DNA from 2 places in the Vibrio chaetopteri genome. Region 2 is predicted to be linked to the other one. Evidence: predicted binding sites of a transcription regulator. Region 2 holds the regulator's gene; the other holds the start of a gene.
What was found. Region 2 encodes CRP, which controls carbon source genes, mostly activating them, when cyclic AMP is high. Its sites were predicted from a motif close to TGTGANNNNNNTCACA; they were not measured.
Positions count from the first base shown of each region.

Region 1: the regulator CRP is predicted to act here: its motif matches at 7,024-7,039, upstream of PG915_RS13375 (NupC/NupG family nucleoside CNT transporter).

Region 1 covers NZ_CP115920.1:2,941,862-2,952,788, forward strand. The annotation lists gene PG915_RS13350 (YtjB family periplasmic protein) at 80-682, shown strand; gene deoD (purine-nucleoside phosphorylase) at 752-1,471, opposite strand; gene PG915_RS13360 (phosphopentomutase) at 1,556-2,776, opposite strand; gene deoA (thymidine phosphorylase) at 2,793-4,127, opposite strand; gene deoC (deoxyribose-phosphate aldolase) at 4,378-5,154, opposite strand; gene PG915_RS13375 (NupC/NupG family nucleoside CNT transporter) at 5,613-6,878, opposite strand; gene PG915_RS13380 (TatD family hydrolase) at 7,084-7,857, opposite strand; gene PG915_RS13385 (DUF5363 family protein) at 7,847-7,972, opposite strand; gene PG915_RS13390 (BMP family lipoprotein) at 8,297-9,292, shown strand; gene PG915_RS13395 (ABC transporter ATP-binding protein) at 9,406-10,927, shown strand, end outside.
Region 2 covers NZ_CP115920.1:529,315-540,241, reverse strand. The annotation lists gene PG915_RS02440 (ABC transporter ATP-binding protein) at 1-1,244, shown strand, start outside; gene PG915_RS02435 (TIGR02444 family protein) at 1,241-1,720, shown strand; gene PG915_RS02430 (LysE family translocator) at 1,710-2,306, opposite strand; gene PG915_RS02425 (PLP-dependent aminotransferase family protein) at 2,435-3,823, shown strand; gene PG915_RS02420 (hydrolase) at 3,820-4,797, shown strand; gene PG915_RS02415 (YheU family protein) at 4,871-5,083, shown strand; gene PG915_RS02410 (phosphoribulokinase) at 5,211-6,080, shown strand; gene crp (cAMP-activated global transcriptional regulator CRP) at 6,323-6,955, shown strand; gene PG915_RS02400 (DUF1338 domain-containing protein) at 7,222-8,013, opposite strand; gene astD (succinylglutamate-semialdehyde dehydrogenase) at 8,024-9,490, opposite strand; gene astA (arginine N-succinyltransferase) at 9,568-10,587, opposite strand; gene PG915_RS02385 (aspartate aminotransferase family protein) at 10,669-10,927, opposite strand, start outside.

The DNA of each region.
Region 1 (10,927 bases), 1.1 Mb from region 2:
AAAACGTTACCTATTGCAATTTAGTTGTGCAAGCATCAATATGAACCAATTCGTCATTTCTTAGTACTTTTGCACTTTTATGGATGGTTCACTGTTTTCGTTTAGAAACTTTTTACGCTTAGTCGCGCTTTGTCTGATTGGTGCCATGGTGTTTTTTATCACCACCAATAGTGTGCTGATCAGTAAAGGCAACGAGCGTATTCAAGCCAATCAGCTCGAAGTTCTCTCCAAAGTTCTGATTTCTCAAGCCTCGCAATCGGCAAGACAGATGCTGATCGACCAAGATCAAGAGCGACTTGGAGCCTTGACCAACCAACTTGCTAGCGAGCGCCTAGTACTTGATGCGACCGTCTATGATTCAGAAGGGGTCAAAGTTGCAGCCAGTGATGCAGCAAAGACGGTTCGTGACGTGTTGGGACTCGATACCCCGCTGTCTACTGCGAGTATCGGCCGCCAGCAGCTCGTCGAACCGATCATTAACGACAACACCATTATTGGCTTCGTGCGCATTACCTTTGAGACCGGTAAAGTGACCGCTATCTCTGATCATCACTACCGCAAGAGTGATCGCTTTATGTACATGATGATCTTAATGAGTTTCTTATGTGGACTATTGCTGATGGTGCTGCTTCGCAAGCAGCCAAAGAATAAAGGCGAAAACCTATTGCTTAAGCAGCCTTAACAAAATAGTAGTCAAAACTAAAAAAGCCTCGCATTCGCGAGGCTTTTTCTATTCAGAAGGAACACTAAATTACTCAGCGTCACCCAGAAGAACGGAATCCAGTGCAATTTCCATCATTTCGTTGAACGTCGTTGCACGCTCATCAGATGTGGTTTGCTCACCCGTTTTAATGTGGTCTGAAACGGTACAGATAGCCAGAGCTTTCGCGCCATACTCTGCAGCAACACCGTAGATGCCTGCCGCTTCCATTTCCACACCAACAATGCCGTATTTGTCCATCACGTCGAACATTTCTGGATCTGGCGTGTAGAACAGCTCTGCTGAGAACAGGTTACCCACTTTTACGTCGATACCGCGTGCTTTTGCTGCTTCTTCCGCGTTTTTCACCATTTTGTAGTCAGCGATTGCTGCAAAGTCATGGTTCTTGAAGCGAATACGGTTCACTTTCGAGTCAGTACATGCGCCCATGCCGATAACAACGTCGCGTACTTTAATGTCTTCGCTTACCGCACCACAGCTGCCCACACGGATGATTTTTTTCACACCAAAGTCTTTGATAAGTTCAGTCACGTAGATTGAGCACGAAGGGATACCCATGCCGTGGCCCATTACTGAGATACGACGACCTTTGTAAGTGCCTGTGTAACCGTACATATTACGAACATCACACACTTGTACAGCGTCATCTAAGAAGGTATCCGCGATGTATTTTGCACGTAGTGGGTCACCCGGCATCAATACTACGTCAGCAAAATCACCCATTTCCGCATTAATGTGAGGAGTTGCCATTATTTTTTCCTTTATGTTGTTCGTGTAAATTTTAGGGTTGGAGCAAGATACGGCTAAGCACCTAAGGTACTCAGCCACTGTTAATTATAGGAAGTTCTTCCCGTAATCCATTGAGGATGTACCAAAGTAGCTTGCAAGGCTTTGACCAATATCAGCAAAGCTGTCACGAAGACCCAAAGAACCTGCTGGTACTTTTTGGCCGTAGACAATAACCGGGATATGCTCACGAGTATGGTCAGTACCCTGCCATGTTGGATCGCAGCCGTGGTCCGCTGTTAGAATCAGCACATCGTCTTCTTGCATCAGTTCAATGACTTCATGGATGCGTGAGTCAAAGTACTCAAGCGCTGCAGCATAACCTGCCACATCACGGCGGTGGCCGTATGCGGAATCAAAGTCGACAAAGTTAGTGAAAACGATGGTGTTATCACCTGCTTTTTGGATTTGCTCTTTCGTTGCTTCGAAAAGCGCAGGAATACCGGTTGCTTTCACTTTTTGAGTGATACCGCAATTGGCGTAGATATCGGCAATCTTACCGATAGAGACCACTTCGCCCTGCTTCTCTTCAACAAGCTTAGTCAGCACTGTTGGCGCTGGCGGCTCAACAGACAGGTCGCGACGGTTACCCGTGCGCTCAAATTGGCCTTTACCCGCACCGATAAATGGGCGCGCAATCACGCGGCCAATGTTGTAATCCTCTAGCTCTTCTCGGGCAATTTGGCAAAGCTCTAGTAGGCGGTCAAGACCGAAAGTCTCTTCATGACACGCGATTTGGAATACCGAGTCTGCAGAGGTGTAGAAGATAGGTTGCCCTGTCTTCATATGCTCTTCACCTAGGTCATCCAGCACTTGCGTGCCTGATGCGTGGCAGTTACCTAGGAAGCCATCAAGGCCCGCGCGATCAAGAATGCGGTCAGTCAGCTCTTTCGGGAAGCTGTTTTGCTTGTCAGTGAAGTAGCCCCAGTCAAACAGAACTGGAACACCGGCAATTTCCCAGTGACCTGACGGAGTATCTTTACCAGAAGATAGCTCAGCCGCGTGACCGTAAGCACCGATGATCTCAACGTCGTCGCGAAGACCAAGAGCAAGCTTACCGGTTGACTCTTTATGAGCCATCGCTAAGCCTAGTTTAGAAAGATTTGGAAGCTTCAATTCGCCGCTGCGCTGATCGTTGTCAGCCAGACCTTTCGCACACTGCTCTGCAATGTGACCCATTGTGTCTGAGCCGACATCACCAAATTTGTCCGCATCCGCGGTAGCGCCAATGCCAAAAGAATCTAACACTAAAATAAATGCACGTTTCATAACTTTCTCTCCGTCCTTATGCTAGGTCTTCCGCACGAATATGGCGGTATACACAAGGCGTTTCTGTATAAGGTTCATCTGAGACAGTAATCGCCGCTTTCAGCGCACTTGCCGCCTCTTGCCACTGAGCTTCACTGCGAGCATGAATCATCGCGAGTGGCTTGTCTTGGTTTGCCGTTTCGCCAAGCCTAATGAATTGGTCGAAACCGACCGCGTAATCGATAGCATCAGTAGCTACGCGGCGACCACCGCCCATACCTACTACTGCCATGCCGATTGCGCGCGTATCCATAGCAGAAACGATGCCTTCGGCATCTGCAAACACCGGCTTAATGATTTCTGCTTTTTCTAGGTAGTTGTCGTAGTTTTCAACAAAATCAGCTGGGCCACCAAGACCTTTCACCATTTTGCCAAAACACTCAGCCGCTTTGCCGTTATCGAGTACCTCGTTAAGCAAAGCTTCTGCTTGCTCTGTATCTTCTGCAAGCTTAGCCAGTACCAACATCTCACTACATAGCGCCATGGTCACTACGTACAAGCGTGAGTTACGGTATTCACCCGTTAGGAACTGCACTGCTTCCCGCACTTCAACAGCATTACCCGCAGACGATGCGAGTACCTGGTTCATATCGGTCAGGATAGCCGTCGTCTTAGTACCCGCACCATTAGCAACAGCAACAATAGAATTCGCCAGCTCTTCCGATGCTTCATAGGTTGGCATGAAAGCGCCCGAGCCCACTTTGACATCCATAACCAGAGATTCTAGGCCTGCGGCTAGCTTCTTCGACAAGATTGACGCTGTGATTAGCGAAATATTATCCACTGTTGCGGTGATATCACGAGTTGCGTAAACACGCTTGTCTGCTGGCGCAAGATCGCCAGTCTGACCAATAATCGCAACACCAGCATCTTTGGTCACTTCACCAAACACATCATTGGTCGGCGTAATGTTGTAACCCGGAATAGATTCCAGTTTATCCAGCGTACCACCTGTGTGGCCAAGGCCACGACCAGAAATCATAGGGACAAAGCCACCGCAAGCGGCAATCATTGGGCCAAGCATTAGCGACGTCACATCACCAACACCACCGGTTGAATGCTTATCGACAATCGGCCCGCCAAAATTCATATGGCTCCAGTCGATAACCATGCCAGAGTCACGCATGGCACAAGTCAGTGCAATACGCTCTGGCATGGTCATTTCATTGAAGAAGATGGTCATCGCAAATGCTGCAATTTGACCTTCTGATACCGTGTCTTTCGCAACGCCTTGAATGAAGAAGTTGATCTCTTCCGCGCTCAGTTCATGACCGTCGCGTTTTTTACGAATAATTTCTTGTGGTAAATACATTAGAGCCTCCACAGCGAAGTGCTGAAGTACAGAATAAGTGTAGGGTAGAAGTTGCGGGATTTGGGAGTGGTGGATTTTACCCCTCCTAGCCTCCCCTTATTAAGGGGAGGAACCACTGGTTCGCTTTCGCATCGCCTTATAAAAAAGTGCAACGTTACGTCAGTAACGAGCAGTGGTTCTCCCCCTTAATAAGGGGGAGCTAGAGGGGGTGAAAGCGCAGAACCAACGACCTACACTCCCGCAAAGTAACTTAGTAAGCGCTAGGATCCGCCGTCTCGTCAGTTACTTCTAATGTATTCAGTAGGTTGGTCAGTAGGCTTGATGCACCAAAGCGGTAGTGCATGTTGTCTGCCCAGTCTGCGCCTAAGATGTCGTCTGCCATTGCTAGGTACGCTGCTGCATCTTCTGCAGTACGTACGCCGCCAGCAGGTTTGAAACCAACTGTCTTTGCTACGCCCATATCGCGGATAACTTCTAGCATCATGCGAGCATATTCTGGCGTTGCGTTAACTGGCACTTTACCTGTTGAGGTTTTGATGAAGTCAGCGCCTGCTTTGATACAGATTTCTGATGCTTTCTTGATCAGAGCTTCTTCTTTTAGCTCGCCGGTTTCGATGATCACTTTCAGAAGAATGTCGCCACACGCTTCTTTACACTGTTTCACTAGCTCAAAACCCACTTCTTCGTTGCCAGCGATAAGTGCGCGGTATGGGAATACTACGTCTACTTCGTCTGCGCCGTAAGCAACTGCTGCTTTGGTTTCTGCTACAGCAATTTCGATGTCATCGTTGCCGTGTGGGAAGTTCGTTACCGTCGCGATACGTACTTCTGGCGTACCTTGTTCGCGAAGGGTTTTCTTAGCAATAGGAATAAAGCGAGGGTAAATACAGATCGCTGCTGTGTTACCCACAGCGGTTTTCGCGTCGTGACACAGTGCGATCACTTTTTCGTTTGTGTCGTCGTCATTTAGCGTGGTTAGATCCATAAGTTTAAGTGCACGTAGAGCTGCTGATTTTAAATCGCTCATTTCTATCTCCGGTCAATATATTCAATTAATTATCTGACAAACACGTCAGCAATAAATGAACGGACTTGGTTCCTTGAAGACTCGGTAGGGCAAACTCACTGCCTTACCAATTGCTATCCTTGTCACCGCACAGTACCTGCTCGTTAAGATCACCTGATTCCTATCTGGGTGAGAACTGGCTCTGGCTGTATAACCCATGAGTCTGCAATAAAGAAAAAACATCACGAGTTACTGAGTAGCCTATACAGTATAGGAGCGATATCTAAAACGGTAGTACTGATTAAAACGCAAACGGTTTGTATCTCAAAAAAAGTTCCGTTGTCCATCATTCATCCCTTATCCCAAAAGGACTATTGAGGTTTTCTGGTCCCCAAAAACCAAAAAAAGCCCCGCAGCAATCTCTTGCTACGGGGCGATTTATAATGGCGTCTATATACTGTTTAACCTAACGCGAGCAATTACATGCCAGCTAGAGTTAGACAGAAGCCTGCAATCGTTGCAGCCATCAGGTTAGATAGCGTACCAGCGATTACTGCTTTCACACCCATGCGAGCGATATCACCGCGACGCTTAGGCGCAAGGCTACCCAGACCACCTAGTAGGATTGCGATAGAAGATAGGTTCGCAAAACCACATAGAGCGAATGAGATGATTGCCTTAGTTTTCTCAGAAAGAACAACTGGCGCTGCTTCGCTTAGGTAAGGGGCAAACTGAGAGTATGCTACGAATTCGTTCGCAACGGTCTTCATACCGATGAACTCACCCGCGATAGTCGCTTCAGACCATGGCACACCTAGTAGGAATGCTAGTGGCGAGAACAACCAACCTAGAATCATTTCTAGACGTAGTTCAGGCATACCAACCCAGCCACCGATGCCACCAAGCATACCGTTAACTAGTGCGATAAGGCCGATGAATGCGATTAGCATTGCACCTACGTTAAGTGCTAGTTGAAGACCTGCTGATGCACCGCCCGCTGCTGCGTCGATAACGTTAGCTGGCTTGTCTTCGCCTTCTGCACTCATGTCATGTAGCTGATCAACTGGCTCTTCAGTTTCTGGCTTGATGATTTTAGCAAACAGAAGACCACCTGGTGCTGCCATGAATGATGCTGCAACTAGGTACTCGATTGGCACACCCATTGATGCGTAACCTGCTAGTACACCACCAGCGATAGAAGCTAGACCACCACACATTACTGCGAATAGTTCAGATTGCGTCATCTTAGGTACGAAAGGACGTACCACTAGAGGTGCTTCTGTTTGACCTACGAAAATGTTAGCTGCTGCTGACATAGATTCCGCACGAGAAGTACCTAGTGCTTTTTGCAGGCCGCCACCAAGAATCTTGATAACCCACTGCATAACACCTAGGTAGTAAAGTACAGAAATAAGCGCAGAGAAGAAGATTAGTGTAGGTAGTACACGGAAAGCGAAGATGAAACCGCCGCCGCCGAATACTTCAAACATTTTACCTGATACTAGGCCACCAAATAGGAATGACGTACCGTCATTACCGTAGTTGATAACGTTAGATACAGCGTCAGAGAAGCTGCGTAGTACTTCTTGTCCCCATGGAACGTAAAGAACGAATGCACCTAGTGCAAATTGGATAGCGAATGCGCCAGCCACGGTTCTGATATTAATAGCTTTGCGGTTGTCAGAAAGCAGTACTGCGATTGCAATAAGTGCGACCATACCAACCAGGCTCATAAACAGGCTCATAGTTTATGACTTCCTTATAATTAATAATTTGGCGTGTAACAAAATTTGAAGCTCAAAAGCGGGGGCGATTATACAAACCCACAGAAAAGAAAGTAGTACCCCCCTCACACTTTCGTCCTGAACACATGGGGGATACACTAAAGTTTGCGACCTAGATCACAAAAAGCAAGTGCAAACGATTTCGAATTCACAAATTAACGCATTTTTAGTCACAAAATCTAAACGTCAATTTGCCATTATTTGATAACTGTGAGGCAACCGTTTGCCCAGATTCATTTCGCAGCTCAATTAAAGACGTTAGCACCATGTTTACCATTTTGGGTTCGTTAGGAAGCCCTTGATAACCACTTAATGGCATATCAGGGGCATCCGTTTCTATTAACAAACTTTCCAACGGAATCGCGGCGATAGTAGCGCGTGTTTTCTTCGCTCTTGGATACGTGATCACACCGCCAACACCGATTTTTAACCCCAATTTGATGAAATCCATTGCCTGTTGAACGCTACCGCTAAATCCATGAACCACACCACTATATTTAGGAGGATTGCGTTTTAATAACGCCACCAAATCCTGATGCGCTTTTCGACAATGGAGTAAAATCGGCAATTGGCTCTGGTTAGCAATATCAATCTGAGCGTTGAGATACTGTTTTTGCAGCGTTTCATTTTCCCGGCCATGGTAGAAATCCAGACCGCATTCACCAATAGCGACACACTTTTCAGGCACTGAAGAGACAACCCTTGAGGCCAAATTATCCAGACTGTGTTCACTCAACCCATCGAGAAACTGTGGATGAAAGCCGAGTGCGTAATAGATGTCTTCATTCTGCTCACTAAGTATTTGAACGGCTGCCCAGTTACTTTCATTAATAGCAGGGACAATGATTTTCTCGACCCCTTGCTGTTTCGCATCGCTGAGCACTTGCTGCAAATCTTTTTGCTGTGCAAGTAAATCTAAATGACAGTGACTATCTATCATCGTCTTGCGGCTCTTTCTTGTATGGCACACAACTGCGCCTATTTTCTGGTGTTAAACCAAGTGACTCACACCATTGATCATATCTAGCAAGCCATCTCTTGAACAACTTCAACATGATGCTCCGCTCCTTCATCTAAAAACATTGTAATCGATTGCAATAACAAGATGTTGCGCTTCGATATACAAAGAATAGCTGTAATAGTTAGTGTTTTGTCACTAAGTTGTGACTTACACCTCAATGCTGCCATGCAAGGCGTTTTTTTTGCACACGCAAACGATAAAATGTCGCACATTGTTTGTAAACTGAACGGTTTGCTATCAGCATGACTGTTCATATATTTACAAACGACTACTTTCTAGGCACGAGTAATTTGGACATCGCCTAGCCTATCGAAACGTCAATGATGCCCCATCATTCGACACTATAAGGGAATTGATCGTGAAAAAAACTATTCTAAAAATGTCTGCACTTGCAGTGGCAGTAACTTCTTTTGGTGCATTCGCAGCAAAACCAGCAGTGGTTTACGATACAGCCGGTAAATTCGACAAATCGTTTAACGAAGCTGTATTCCAAAACGGTGTTAAAGTTTTCAATGCAGACAAAGGCATCAAAGTACGTGAATTTGAACCACAGAATGAAGCACAGCGCGAGCAAGGCCTACGCCGTCTAGCAAGCCGTGGTTTCACTCCAATCGTGGCGGTCGGCTTTAACATGGCATCTGCTGTTGAAAAAGTCGCGACTGAATTCCCAGACATTCAATTCACTATCATCGATATGGTAGTCGACAAGCCAAACGTTCAATCTATCGTCTTTAAAGAGCACGAAGGTTCATTCCTAGTGGGTGCGCTTGCCGCTAAAGCGTCTAAGACAGATAAAGTAGGCTTCGTTGGTGGTATGGATATCCCATTGATTCGTAAGTTCGAGTGTGGCTACCGCCAAGGTGCGAAATACGCAAACCCACAAATCGAAACCTTCCAAAACATGACTGGCTCTACGCCAGCAGCATTTGCTGACCCAGCAAAAGGCTCTGAGCTTGCGAAATCACAGTTCTCTAAAGGCGCTGACGTTATTTACGCAGCAGCTGGCGGCACAGGTATGGGTGTTTACCAAGCAGCGAAAGATGCGGGCAACTTCGCTATCGGTGTTGACTCAAACCAAAACCACCTACAACCAGGCACTATGCTGACTTCAATGGTTAAGAAAGTAGGCGTTGCCGCTTACAACACATGGGAAGATGCAGAGCAAGGCAATTGGGAAGCTGGCATCAAGGTACTAGGTCTTAAAGAAGGTGCGGTTGAGTGGGCATACGATGACTACAACAAAGATCTGATCACACCAGAAATGAAGACTTACCTAGATGGTCTTAAAGCTGACATCGTATCAGGCAAAATCGCCGTTCACGACTACATGTCTGACAACACATGTAACATCTAACGACTTCTCATTCAGAATGAAGGCCTAGGATTGGTATTTTTATCAATAACCTAGGCAACCATAACAACGCCGTTGCCCTCAAGCAGCGGCGTATAATTATAAGGCAGTATCTAGTGACACATGGACAACCTATTGCCATCGAACTCAAGCAGATCGATAAGCGATTTGGCGCGGTGCACGCCAACAAAACTATCGACCTCAAAGTTCCGCAAGGCACGATTCACGGCATCATTGGTGAAAATGGTGCAGGCAAGTCCACTCTTATGAGTATTATTTACGGTTTTTACCACGCAGATGCAGGCGAGATGACCGTCAATGGCGAACGTTACAAGCCAGCGAACTCTCAAGAAGCCATCAAGGCAGGCATCGGCATGGTGCACCAACACTTTATGTTGGTGGAAACTTTTACCGTACTCGAGAACATTGTTCTCGGCGCTGAAGATGGATGGAAGCTACAAGAGAGTCTTGGCAAGGCTAAGAAGAAACTCAAAGCACTGGCCGAAGATTATGGTTTGGAAGTCCCTTTAGACGCCATTGTTGGCGAGCTTCCGGTAGGTCTTCAGCAGCGAGTGGAAATCTTAAAAGCGCTCTATCGCGGAGCAAAGATCTTGATCCTCGATGAGCCAACCGGCGTGCTTACTCCTCAAGAAGCGGATCACTTATTTAAGATCCTCGACAAACTGCGTCAGCAAGGTACCACTATTATGATCATCACGCACAAGCTGCGTGAAGTATTGGCGATCACCGATAACATCTCCGTTATGCGCCAAGGGGCGATGGTAGAGCATGTTGTTACCGCCGACACCAATAAAGAGCAACTGGCTGAGCTGATGGTGGGACGCAAAGTTCGCCTCAAAGTCGATAAGTCAGAAGCCACTCCAAAGAAAGAGCTGATCAAAGTCGACAACTTACAGTACTTCGATGACGCAGGCGTCGAGCGCGTGAAAAGCGTGAGCTTCGGAGTGCGTCAAGGCGAAGTCGTCGGTATCGCTGGTGTTTCTGGCAACGGGCAATCAGAAATACTCGCCCTGCTTTCCGGCATCCTCCAGCCTTATTCTGGGAGCATTGACATCAACGGCAGCCACATTGATAAGCACACCATGCTCGATCCGCAGCAAGTTCGCGCGATTGGTGTGGGGCATATTCCAGAGGATCGCCACAAACAAGGGCTTATCAACAAGTTCGAAGCGCAGGAAGCCTATATCCTTGGCTACCATCACCTGCCGCAATACAACAAAGGTCTTTTGCAAGACAAGCAGGCCATCAAAGAGAGCTGTCAGGCGAGCATGGATAAGTGGGATGTGCGTCCTAACGACACCACTCTGAAAACCGCTAACTTCTCCGGTGGTAACCAGCAAAAACTGGTGATTGCCCGTGAAATGGAGCAAAACCCGGATGTGCTTTTGGTCGGACAGCCAACCCGTGGGGTTGATATCGGCGCCATTGAATACATCCACCAGCAAATCATTGCAGCGCGTGATGCCGATAAGGCAGTACTTTTAGTCTCGGTAGAGCTTGATGAAATCTTAAGCCTTTCTGACCGAATTCTGGTCGTGTTCGATGGCGCGATTGTCGGCGAAGTTTCGATTAAAGATGCCGATGAGAAAACCTTAGGTCTTATGATGGCAAACATCA
Region 2 (10,927 bases):
ACACGGGCAACTACTCCTCGTTTGAAGAACAGCGCGCGCAAAAACTCATCTTGCAACAAGCTCAATACCAGAAGCAGCAAAAGCAGATGTCGCATATGCAGAAGTACATTGACCGCTTCCGCTATAAAGCATCGAAAGCACGCCAAGCGCAAAGCCGTATCAAAGCGCTGGAACGCATGGAAAAAGTGCTGCCAGCTCAGTTTGATAATCCATTTAGCTTCGAATTCAGAGAGCCTGCGGCACTGCCAAATCCAATCATCATGATGGATGAGGTTTCGGCGGGTTACGATGACAACATCATTCTTGAAAAGATCCGTCTAAACCTGGTTCCAGGTAGCCGAATTGGTCTTTTAGGTCGTAATGGCGCAGGTAAATCCACGCTGATCAAACTGCTGTCAGGCGAGCTTGGCGCTAAAGAGGGCGATCTTAATTACTCTCAAGGCGTTAAAATTGGTTACTTTGCTCAGCACCAACTGGAAACCCTGCACCCAGAAGAGACGCCGCTGCAACATATGATGCAGATCGCGCCGCAGCACACCGAGCAGCAGCTTCGTGATTACTTGGGAAGCTTTGGTTTCCAAGGTGACAAAGCGCTTGAAAAAGTCGCGCCGTTCTCCGGTGGTGAAAAAGCCAGACTGGTATTAGCGCTTGTTGTATGGGAAAAACCAAACCTATTACTACTCGATGAACCGACCAACCACCTTGATCTGGATATGCGCCAAGCACTAACACTGGCTCTGCAAACCTTTGAAGGTGCCATGGTCATCGTCAGCCACGATCGCTACTTACTGCGCGCGACCACCGATGACCTATACCTAGTCCACGATCGTCAGGTAGCGCCATTTAATGGCGACCTCGTTGACTACTATAAGTGGCTGACAGAGCAGCAAAAAATTGAGCGTAAAGAGGCTCAAGCCAATGAGCCAGATAAAGCCTCAAATAACAGTGCAGCCGCTAAGAAAGAGCAAAAACGCAAAGACGCCGAGTTTCGTAAGCAAACCGCGCCAATTCGCAAAACACTGACAAAGCTTGAGGAAAAAATGGATAAGTTATCCGCCCTCATCGCTGAGGCAGAGGAGCAATTGTCTGATACTTCTCTGTATGATGCGGAAAATAAAGCTAAACTTAATGAAGTACTTGCCAAACAAGCCTCCAGCAAATCCGAACTTGAAGAAGTCGAAATGGACTGGATGGTGCAGCAAGAAGTTCTTGAGCAGATGGAACAGGAATTCAATCAATCATGACCCGCGAGCACGCATCTTCAAATCTCACTCTAGAGCACCTATGGCAGTTCAGCCTGCAGTACTACGGGGTGCGAGAGGTAAAAGAGGCGTGCTTAAATCTGCAAAATCACTACCACGGCAACGTCAATTTGCTGTTGCTACTGAAGTGCCTAGACGAACAGGCACTTCGCTTCAACGCCGAGGATTGGCATCACGTCCAATCCTGCCTCGGTCGCACTGAAAAACTGCTACATCAATTTCGCGATATTCGCCGTCAGCTCAAGCACAGTGTGGTTGATAGTTTATATCGTGAAGCACTTGAGTTTGAACTCAGCCTTGAGAAGCAACAGCAATCCGACCTTGTTGATTGCATTAATGCGTTAACGCTCAGCCCCAAACAGGATGAGGCACTTGTACTCGGCTACTGTCGCCAACTTGGCGCTGAGCACCTCGGGCTTATTTTCTCCAAGCCAGTCAGCGAACTCGCTACCAAATAAACACCACACATGATGCAGTAAGCAGCGCCATACTGGAGTTAAAGCGGCGCCATGCAGTAGGTGTTGCCAGCCAGCGGCGGATAAAGGTGCCAAACCCCACCCATACCGACGACGTTTGTATCTGAACAAGCAAAAAGATCACCGAGATCCCCACCAGCGACCACCAATAGTAGTCACCGCTCAATGCAAATGAACTCACGGCGGTTACCGACATCACCCAAGCTTTTGGATTCAAGTATTGAAATGTCATGGCTTCAAAGCAGGTCATAGGTTTGGCTTTACTATCAGATTCTCCCTTATTGATCCCTGCGGTCAGAATTCGCCAAGCCAAATACAGCAAATACGCGCTACCCAGCCATTTAAGAACTTCCTGAACCATCGGGTAAGTCTGGAAGATCACGCCGAGACCTGCGCCATTCAATAAGATCAAGCTGATCAGACCGAGACCAATCCCAACAAAGTGCGGGATCGATCTAACATAGCCAAAGTTAGCACCCGACGCAGTTAACATGACATTGTTAGGACCCGGTGTCCCCGTCATGACCACGGCAAACAATGCCACTGATAGCAAAAATGACCAATCCATCCCTTTTCTCCCTCTATGATAAAAATTGTATCGATACAATTTCCATAAATACGTTGATTTATTGTTAATTCGAGCACAAAATAACCCTAACAAAGCCATACAGCAGACGCAAAGGGTTTATTGTCACCATGACAATCGAGACGATTACAGTATTCAAGCAAGATCCAGCGCCGATCTACAAACAGATCGCTGATCAGATCGCCACAATGATCGAAGATGGCGCTCTCAAAGCAAACAGTAAACTACCCACTCACCGTTGGCTTGCAGATAAGCTCGGTGTCACGGTAGGAACGATTACCCGAGCCTATGCGGAAGTAGAACGAAGGGGCTTGGTGGAAGCAAAAGTCGGTGCTGGCACCTATGTCTCTGATACCAATAAACCCAGCTGGGTATTCGAGCAAAGCACGGTGGCGCAAGGTGAAATGAACTTTGGTTATAATATTCCGCCTCTGCTCGACAGAAGCGATATGCTAAAACAAGCTATGCAGCGCATCTCAAGCTCGAACTCGCACCTCAACCAATTGATGCTCTATCACCCCCCCGCCGGACTGGATGCTCACCGAACCATAGTCGCCAATTGGCTCAATAATAAAGGCATCAAACTTCCCGCACATAGGATGCTATTTAGTTCAGGCGCGCAGCATGCGATTCAGATGGTACTCGACACCTTCACTCGTGCGGGCGATACCGTCTTGGTCGAAAAGTACACCTACCCGGGTGTGATTAGTTTGGCACGTCAGAATCAATTGACGCTCAAAGGCGTGGACATGGATGAATTTGGCATAACGCCAGAATCGTTGGAGGTATGCTGCCAGCGCTACTCGCCGCGATTTATCTACTTAACGCCAACGCTGCAAAACCCTACCACTGCCATTATGTCTGAAGAGCGCCGCCGCGATATCTTGCGCATCTGTGAGTCTTATGATGTCTACGTGATTGAAGATGAGATCAACGGCCTGCTGATAGAAAAAGCCCCGGCTCCCATGGTTAACTTCGCGCCTGAGCGCGTTATCCATATTGGTGCTTTCTCGAAATGTCTCGCACCCGGTCTACGGGTGGGCTATATGAGCGCCCCGGAAAAGCTTCATCAACATCTGGTGATGACACTGCAAAACCACAGCTGGATGATAAGCCCTCTACTCACTGCCCTAACCTGTGAAATGCTGCTCTCTGGTGATGCAGAGCGAAACCTCACTATCATCCACAGCGAAATGAAAAAGCGTATTGCCATCGCGGTAGACACGCTAGGCGAGTTTGACCTTCGTTATCAACAAGGCGGCTTTCACGTTTGGCTAACCCTACCTGAGCACTGGCGGCTGAGTGAGTTTGTTAGTAGAGCCTCAGAGCAAGGGGTTGTCGTCAAATCGGGCGAGCTGTTTGCACCTCCTGGTGGCTCGGTAGCGCCTGCGGTACGTCTATCGCTGAGCTCGCCACAAACGATCGAGCAGCTACAATTAGGCGTAGATACTCTAAAAGCACTATTGCAATCCAATCCCGTAAGTGAATTTACGTTATGAGCAGCAAACACTTTATCGCCGCCAAAGGGCTAGCCAATCCACACGTCCAGACGCTGATCCCACGCTTTGTACGACGCAAAGCGTTATTTGAGCCGATATGGGAAACCCTGGATACCCCAGATGGCGACTTTGTCGAGCTCGCGTGGAGTGAAGATCCCCATAGACAAAGTGCCCAAAACAAACCTGTGTTTGTTCTATTTCATGGCTTAGAAGGCTGCTTTCACAGCCCTTATGCCAACGGGCTAATGCACGCATTTGCTAAGCAGGGCTGGCTGTCGGTCATGATGCACTTTCGCGGCTGTGGGCCAAACCCGAACCGACTTGCCAGAGCTTATCATTCCGGTGAGATTGGTGATGCGAGACAGTTCATTGAGCTTTTGGATCATCGTTACCCAAATAGTAGAAAGGTTGCCGTAGGCATTTCCCTTGGCGGCAATATGCTCACCAACTATCTCGCTCACTACGGCGATGATACTAAGCTCGATGGCGCAACCGTCATCTCTGCGCCACTCGACTTGGCAGCGTGTGCTAGACGTATTGAACAAGGCTTCTCTAAGGTCTATCGCTCTTACCTGCTCAGTTCGATGAAAAAGAATGCGCTCAACAAACTTCATCTGCTAAGCGAAGTCCTCGGACTGACCGAAGAGCGCATTAAGAACATGAAAAAGCTTTACGAGTTCGATGATTTGATCACTGCTCCGCTGCATGGATTTAAAAATGCCGACGACTACTATCAGCGCTGCTCTGGGCTACCTCGCCTAAGAGAAATCACCGTACCGACTCAGTTTATTCATGCCAAGGATGACCCCTTTATGACACACGAGGTCATTCCAACTTTTAGTCTTCCAAGCCATATCAATTACCAACTGCTTGATCGAGGTGGTCATGTCGGCTTTATGACGGGTAGTTTGCGACGCCCGCGCTTTTGGTTAGAAGAGAGCTTACCAAGCTACTACCGACACTTTATTGACTAGCCAAAAACAGCGATAGATCCCTTTGTGAATCAGCAGTGCTATAATCCTGCGGTCATAGAATTGAGAGGTATTTATGATCATCCCATGGCAACAGATTGACGCAGACACGCTAGATAACCTTATTAAAGAGTTCGTGCTGCGCGAAGGCACCGACTATGGTGAGTCGGAAATATCGCTAGATGATAAAGTTCGCCATGTTCGTAGCCAGCTCGAAAGCGGTGAGGCCGTCATCGTTTTCTCTGAACTGCACGAAACCGTCGACATTAAATCGCGTCGCTCGCTGTAATTTTTCGGTAGCTGCGCAAGTAGCTGCTATATTGAAAGGCTATTGAACTGAAATTGGCCTACAAGGTCTAACTCCTTATGTGAGTTAGCAAATTTATAACGACAATTACAAATACACAGGAAGTGTCATGTCAGCAAAACACCCGATCATTGCTGTAACGGGCTCCTCTGGAGCTGGAACCACCACAACGTCAGAAGCATTTCGCAAGATGTTCAACATGATGAGCGTCAAGCCTGCATTTATTGAAGGTGATAGCTTTCACCGTTTTACTCGCCCAGAGATGGACATCGAGATCCGCAAAGCCAAAGATCAAGGTAAACACATCAGCTACTTTGGCCCCCAAGCGAACGACTTCCCTGCGCTTGAAGAGTTTTTTCGCAACTATGGGCAAAATGGTACTGGCCAGTTCCGCCGCTACCTACACACCTTCGATGAGGCCGTGCCTTATAATCAAATGCCAGGCACCTTCACTCCATGGCAAGACCTGCCAGAGAATAGCGATGTGCTGTTTTATGAAGGCCTACACGGCGGCGTTGTAGATGGCGATGTCAATGCTGCGCAGCACGTTGACCTGCTTATCGGCATGGTGCCTATCGTTAACCTCGAGTGGATCCAAAAATTCGTACGAGACACCCGCGATCGTGGTCACTCTCGAGAAGCGGTTACTGACTCAATTGTTCGCTCGATGGACGACTACTTAAGCTACATTACACCGCAATTTTCACGCACACACATTAACTTCCAGCGCGTCCCAACCGTGGACACTTCAAACCCGCTCAATGCGAAAGGCATTCCGAGTTTGGATGAGAGTTTTGTGGTGATTCGCTTACGTGGTATCAAGAATGTCGACTTCCCGTACTTACTAGCGATGATTGATGGTTCGTTCATGTCACGTCACAACACCATCGTAGTGCCGGGCGGTAAGATGAGTTTTGCGATGGAGCTAATCGTCAGACCAATACTTCAGCAACTTATAGAAACGGGAAAAATAGGTTAGGAAATGTGAGCCAAATCAGCCTGTTTTTTGTATCGTGATCATGTGCACAGTTTTGTATAGATAAATACGCTTTTGACACGATTAAAATCAAGAAAAGCGGCGCAAAAAAGGATACTATTTCTAGGAAATAGAAGATCGCTTGCGCCATCTTCAAAGTGCTTTTATGCTAGTAGGTCTTAACCAACGGGCTTGCTAACAAATATGGAAAGCAGCAAGCATACCCTGCAGAGGAAGTAAGATATATGGTTCTAGGTAAACCTCAAACCGACCCAACGTTAGAGTGGTTCCTTTCACACTGCCACATTCACAAGTACCCATCAAAGAGCACGCTTATTCATGCGGGCGAGAAAGCAGAAACGCTTTACTACATCGTCAAAGGCTCTGTAGCGGTACTGATTAAAGATGAAGAAGGCAAAGAGATGATCTTGTCTTACCTAAACCAAGGTGACTTCATCGGTGAACTTGGCTTGTTCGAAGAGGACCAAGAACGTACGGCATGGGTACGAGCAAAATCACCTTGTGAAGTTGCGGAAATCTCATTCAAGAAGTTCCGTCAGCTTATCCAAGTTAACCCAGACATTCTAATGCGCTTATCTGCTCAGATGGCAAGTCGTCTACAAGTGACTAGCCAAAAAGTAGGTGACCTAGCATTCCTAGACGTAACGGGTCGTATTGCACAGACGCTACTTAACCTAGCGAAACAACCTGATGCAATGACTCATCCAGACGGCATGCAAATCAAGATCACTCGTCAAGAGATTGGCCAAATCGTTGGTTGTTCTCGCGAAACAGTAGGTCGTATTCTTAAGATGCTAGAAGAGCAGAACCTAATTTCTGCCCACGGTAAGACAATCGTGGTTTACGGTACTCGCTAAGAGCACGTAACAAGATTTAAAAAGCCACCCTCGGGTGGCTTTTTTTGTTTCAAATTTATCGTCACCCCTGCGCAGGAATGACGAGCCTTGAGATATCACCCTAACCCCAAATAGTCGTCACCCCTACGCAGGCAGGGGGTCTTCTTTTAGCGCGTCCCAAGCTCAAGTAGATTCCTGCCTACGCAGGAATGACGTGAGCTGTTGTTCCTCCGTCATCTCTGCGTAGAGGCCTGGCCAGTGCAATGACGGCGCTGTAGGGTTTATCGTTACTGATGCGTACTCTCAAAGATTTTGTCCGCAGATGCCGCGACAAAGCCTTGGTAGTAACTGCCATCGGCTAGCTGGTAACGTTTAGCAAACTCATAGAAGCCACCTGGAATCAACTGATCACCATCAGTAAATGCCACGGACACTTTGTCTGCCATGGTCGAGGATTGCTCTAGCAGCACCTCTGGTGAGCCTTTCACTTCCCCGCCCGATTCATTAATCGCAAACCCAGCATCACGAAGGTGCTGATTGACCTCAACTACTTCGGCAAAGCAGTCAAGCTGATTCACGCTCACCGTGAAGTGATTGGCGCCATAACCGTGAGCAGCAAGCCATGAGGCATACTCACTTTCTTGTGCCAACATTTGTAAGTCTTGATAGCTTAAGTCCCACAAACGGCCACCATATAAGAACTCAGCAGAGGAAAGCTTGGCGCTGTCCACCTGTGCCACTAACTTAGCCACGATATCTTGAAGCGATTGAGAGCACTCTTCTACTCGCAACTCGCTGATAAACACCTTAGGAAGCAAAGCATCGCTATGTTCTAGGTGTATCGCAGTCAGCTTTTTGGCTTCAAAGTCGTAATGGCCACTGACCTCGTAACCAAGATCTAGAAACGGCTTAGCTATTGTGTCGATACCCAGTGGCGCGACATTAAAGGTTCGCAGCGCAATATGGTCATTGATAAGCGACTCATCTTCTCTAAGCAAGTCGTGCACCTTATGTGCCGATGGGCACAGGCGAGTGATATAGTCTTGCCACAAGTGGCCAAATAGCGCGTCAACAGTCATAGCACGCTCCTTATAGTTCGATGCCAGGGCTTAAAGTCGCAGGAAGAACGGTGTTATCGCCCTCCATTGATGCCATAGGGTAAGCGCAGTAATCTGCTGCATAAAACGCACTTGGACGAAGGTTGCCAGACGCGCCCGGACCGCCAAACGGCGCATCACCACTGGCTCCTGTAAGCTGACGGTTGCGGTTTACAATGCCTGCTCGAATGTGGTCTGTGAAATATTGCCACTCCTCATCACGCTCTGAGATAAGCCCTGCCGACAAACCAAATCGGGTATCGTTGGACAGCTCTACCGCTTGTTCAAGAGTTTCGTAGCGCACCAGTTGTAGCAGCGGCCCAAAGTACTCTTCATCAGGAAGCTCATCGATATCAGTGGCATCTAACAGTGCTGGCGTCACGAAGGCGGCTTTCAAGCGTTTTGCTTCTACTAGGCTCTTACCGCCTAGCTTCACCAACTCAGCTTGCGCTGCAATAATATGGTCAGCGGCCTGCTCTGAGATCTGCGGGCCCATAAATGGCGCAGGCTGTGCAAACGGCTCATCGATACGGATCTTATTAATAGCAGACACTAGGCTTTCTACTAGTTGATCACCTTTTTCACCAAATGGCACATAAAGGCGTCGTGCGCAGGTACAACGCTGTCCAGCACTGATGTAGGCCGATTGCAAAATGGTGTACACCGCCGCATCAACATCACCAAACGCTTCACTGACGACAAGCGGATTGTTACCGCCCATCTCGAGCGCCAGCATCTTGCCAGGCTGACCAGCAAATTGACGATGCAGGATATGCCCTGTGTTGGCGCTACCAGTAAACAGCACGCCATCAATGCCTTTCGAATCAGCAAGAGCGATACCCGTCTCTTTACCACCTTGAACAAGGTTAATAACACCGGCAGGCAGTCCCACTTCCTCCCAGATTTTCATTGCAAGTTCGCCGACTAGTGGAGTTTGCTCTGAGGGTTTAAAGACCACTGTGTTCCCTGCCAACAGCGCTGGCACGATATGGCCATTTGGCAAGTGTCCCGGAAAGTTATAAGGACCAAACACTGCCATAACACCAAGTGGCCTGTGACGGAGGACGATTTGGTTTCCAGCTGCTTCGCGTTGGTTCTCACCAGTGCGTTGATGGTAAGCACGTATCGAAATGGCAATTTTACCGGCCATCGCGCCGGCTTCAGTGCGGGTTTCCCATAACGGCTTGCCCGTTTCTTTGGCAATCGCAATAGCAATCTCTTCACTACGTTCTTTAACCTTGTCGGCAAACGCCAGCACAATAGCCTCACGTTCCGCAAACGGTCTTTTTTTCCACTCAACAAACGCCTTGCGAGCGGAAGATACTGCCTGATCTACTTGCTCTGGCGTCGCGGATTGACCTTCCCAGATAATATTATTGTCGTATGGTGACAGTGACTGAAACGCGTCACCGAGACCCGCTACCCAGTTGCCCGAGATCCATTGAGTTTGTTGAGACATAGTGAAGTTCCTTTGGTCTTTTAAATGTGGCCGCTGTGAGCGGCCATCTTATTGCTTGTGGAGGCGAGTAACGTCGCTTATTGAGCCAGCATACGAACCATGTCGCCATCAGCAACATTCAGTGCATCCGCCGCCTCAGGAGACAACAATACGGTGCCAGACTCGGCGTCAAACGCCGCTTTAGCCGCCGTCGCACGGAAGTGCTCAAAAGAAGTATTAGCAATCAGGTAGTCCTGTGAACTGGTGTGCTCAGAGACCGACACCTTAGCGCGAAATGAATCTCGTACCGCTTGGATATTACGAAGATCGCATTCAACCGTTGGACCTGCATCGAAGATGTCGACATAGTTCCGACAAGTAAAACCTTCTTTCTCAAGTAGTTTTAATGCAGGACGCGTATTTTCATGCACTTGACCGATAACCGCTTGCGCTTCTTTACTCAGCAGATTGATGTAAATAGGTAGCTTTGGCATTAGGTCGGCAATAAAGCCTTTTTTACCTATACCTGTTAGATAATCTGCCATCGTGAAATCGATCGAGAAGAAGTGCTCTTGTAACCACTGCCAAAACGGTGAGTTACCTTCTGCATCCGACACGCCGCGCATTTCTGCAAAGATGGTTTTAGAAAAGCGCTCTGGGTGCTCTGCCATCATCAAGAAGCGACATTTCGACATTAGGCGTCCATTTAGACCACCTCGAAACTCCGGACGCAAGAACAAGGTACAGATTTCACTACAGCCAGTGTAATTGTTGCCAAAGGTCAAAAGCTTCACCACGTTGTTGACGTTCAGCTTTGGCGATGAGTGCACCACGGTACTTATGTGATAAGAGTAGAAAGGAACATCCCAACCAATCGCACCTTCAATACCCGTTGTCCCTGCGACTTCGCCGGTTTCGGTGTCAAAGCCAACCATCAAATAACCTTCGTCGGTAGGCGCCGTGACATCATGTTTAGCAAAGCTGTATTCAGAGTGGGTAATTCGGTTTGTCAGAAGCTCTTCATTAACGGGAAGAGAAGTGAAACCGTGGCCTGATTCTACCGCGCAAGTATGCAGCGCATCGTAGTCAGACATAGTGATAGGACGAACAACAAGCATCAATAATCCCTCCTGACGCGAACTCTCTCGGAACATCCAAATCCGAGAGAGTATCTAAAAGCCGACTTATCGGCTGTCTGCTTAAACTAGCGTACCAATGGCTTTGTCTAGTTTAGCTAATCCTTCTTCAACTTCTTGTTGAGTGATAACCAGTGATGGTGTGAAGCGCACCACGTTGGCACCGGCAACCAGCACCATCAAACCTTGTTGGCCTGCAGCAACTAATACGTCACGAGCTCGGCCTTGCCACTCTTCGTTAAGCGCAGCGCCAAGTAGCAAGCCTTTGCCACGAATTTCACTAAATAGGTCATATTTCGCGTTGATTTTCTCAAGACCTTCA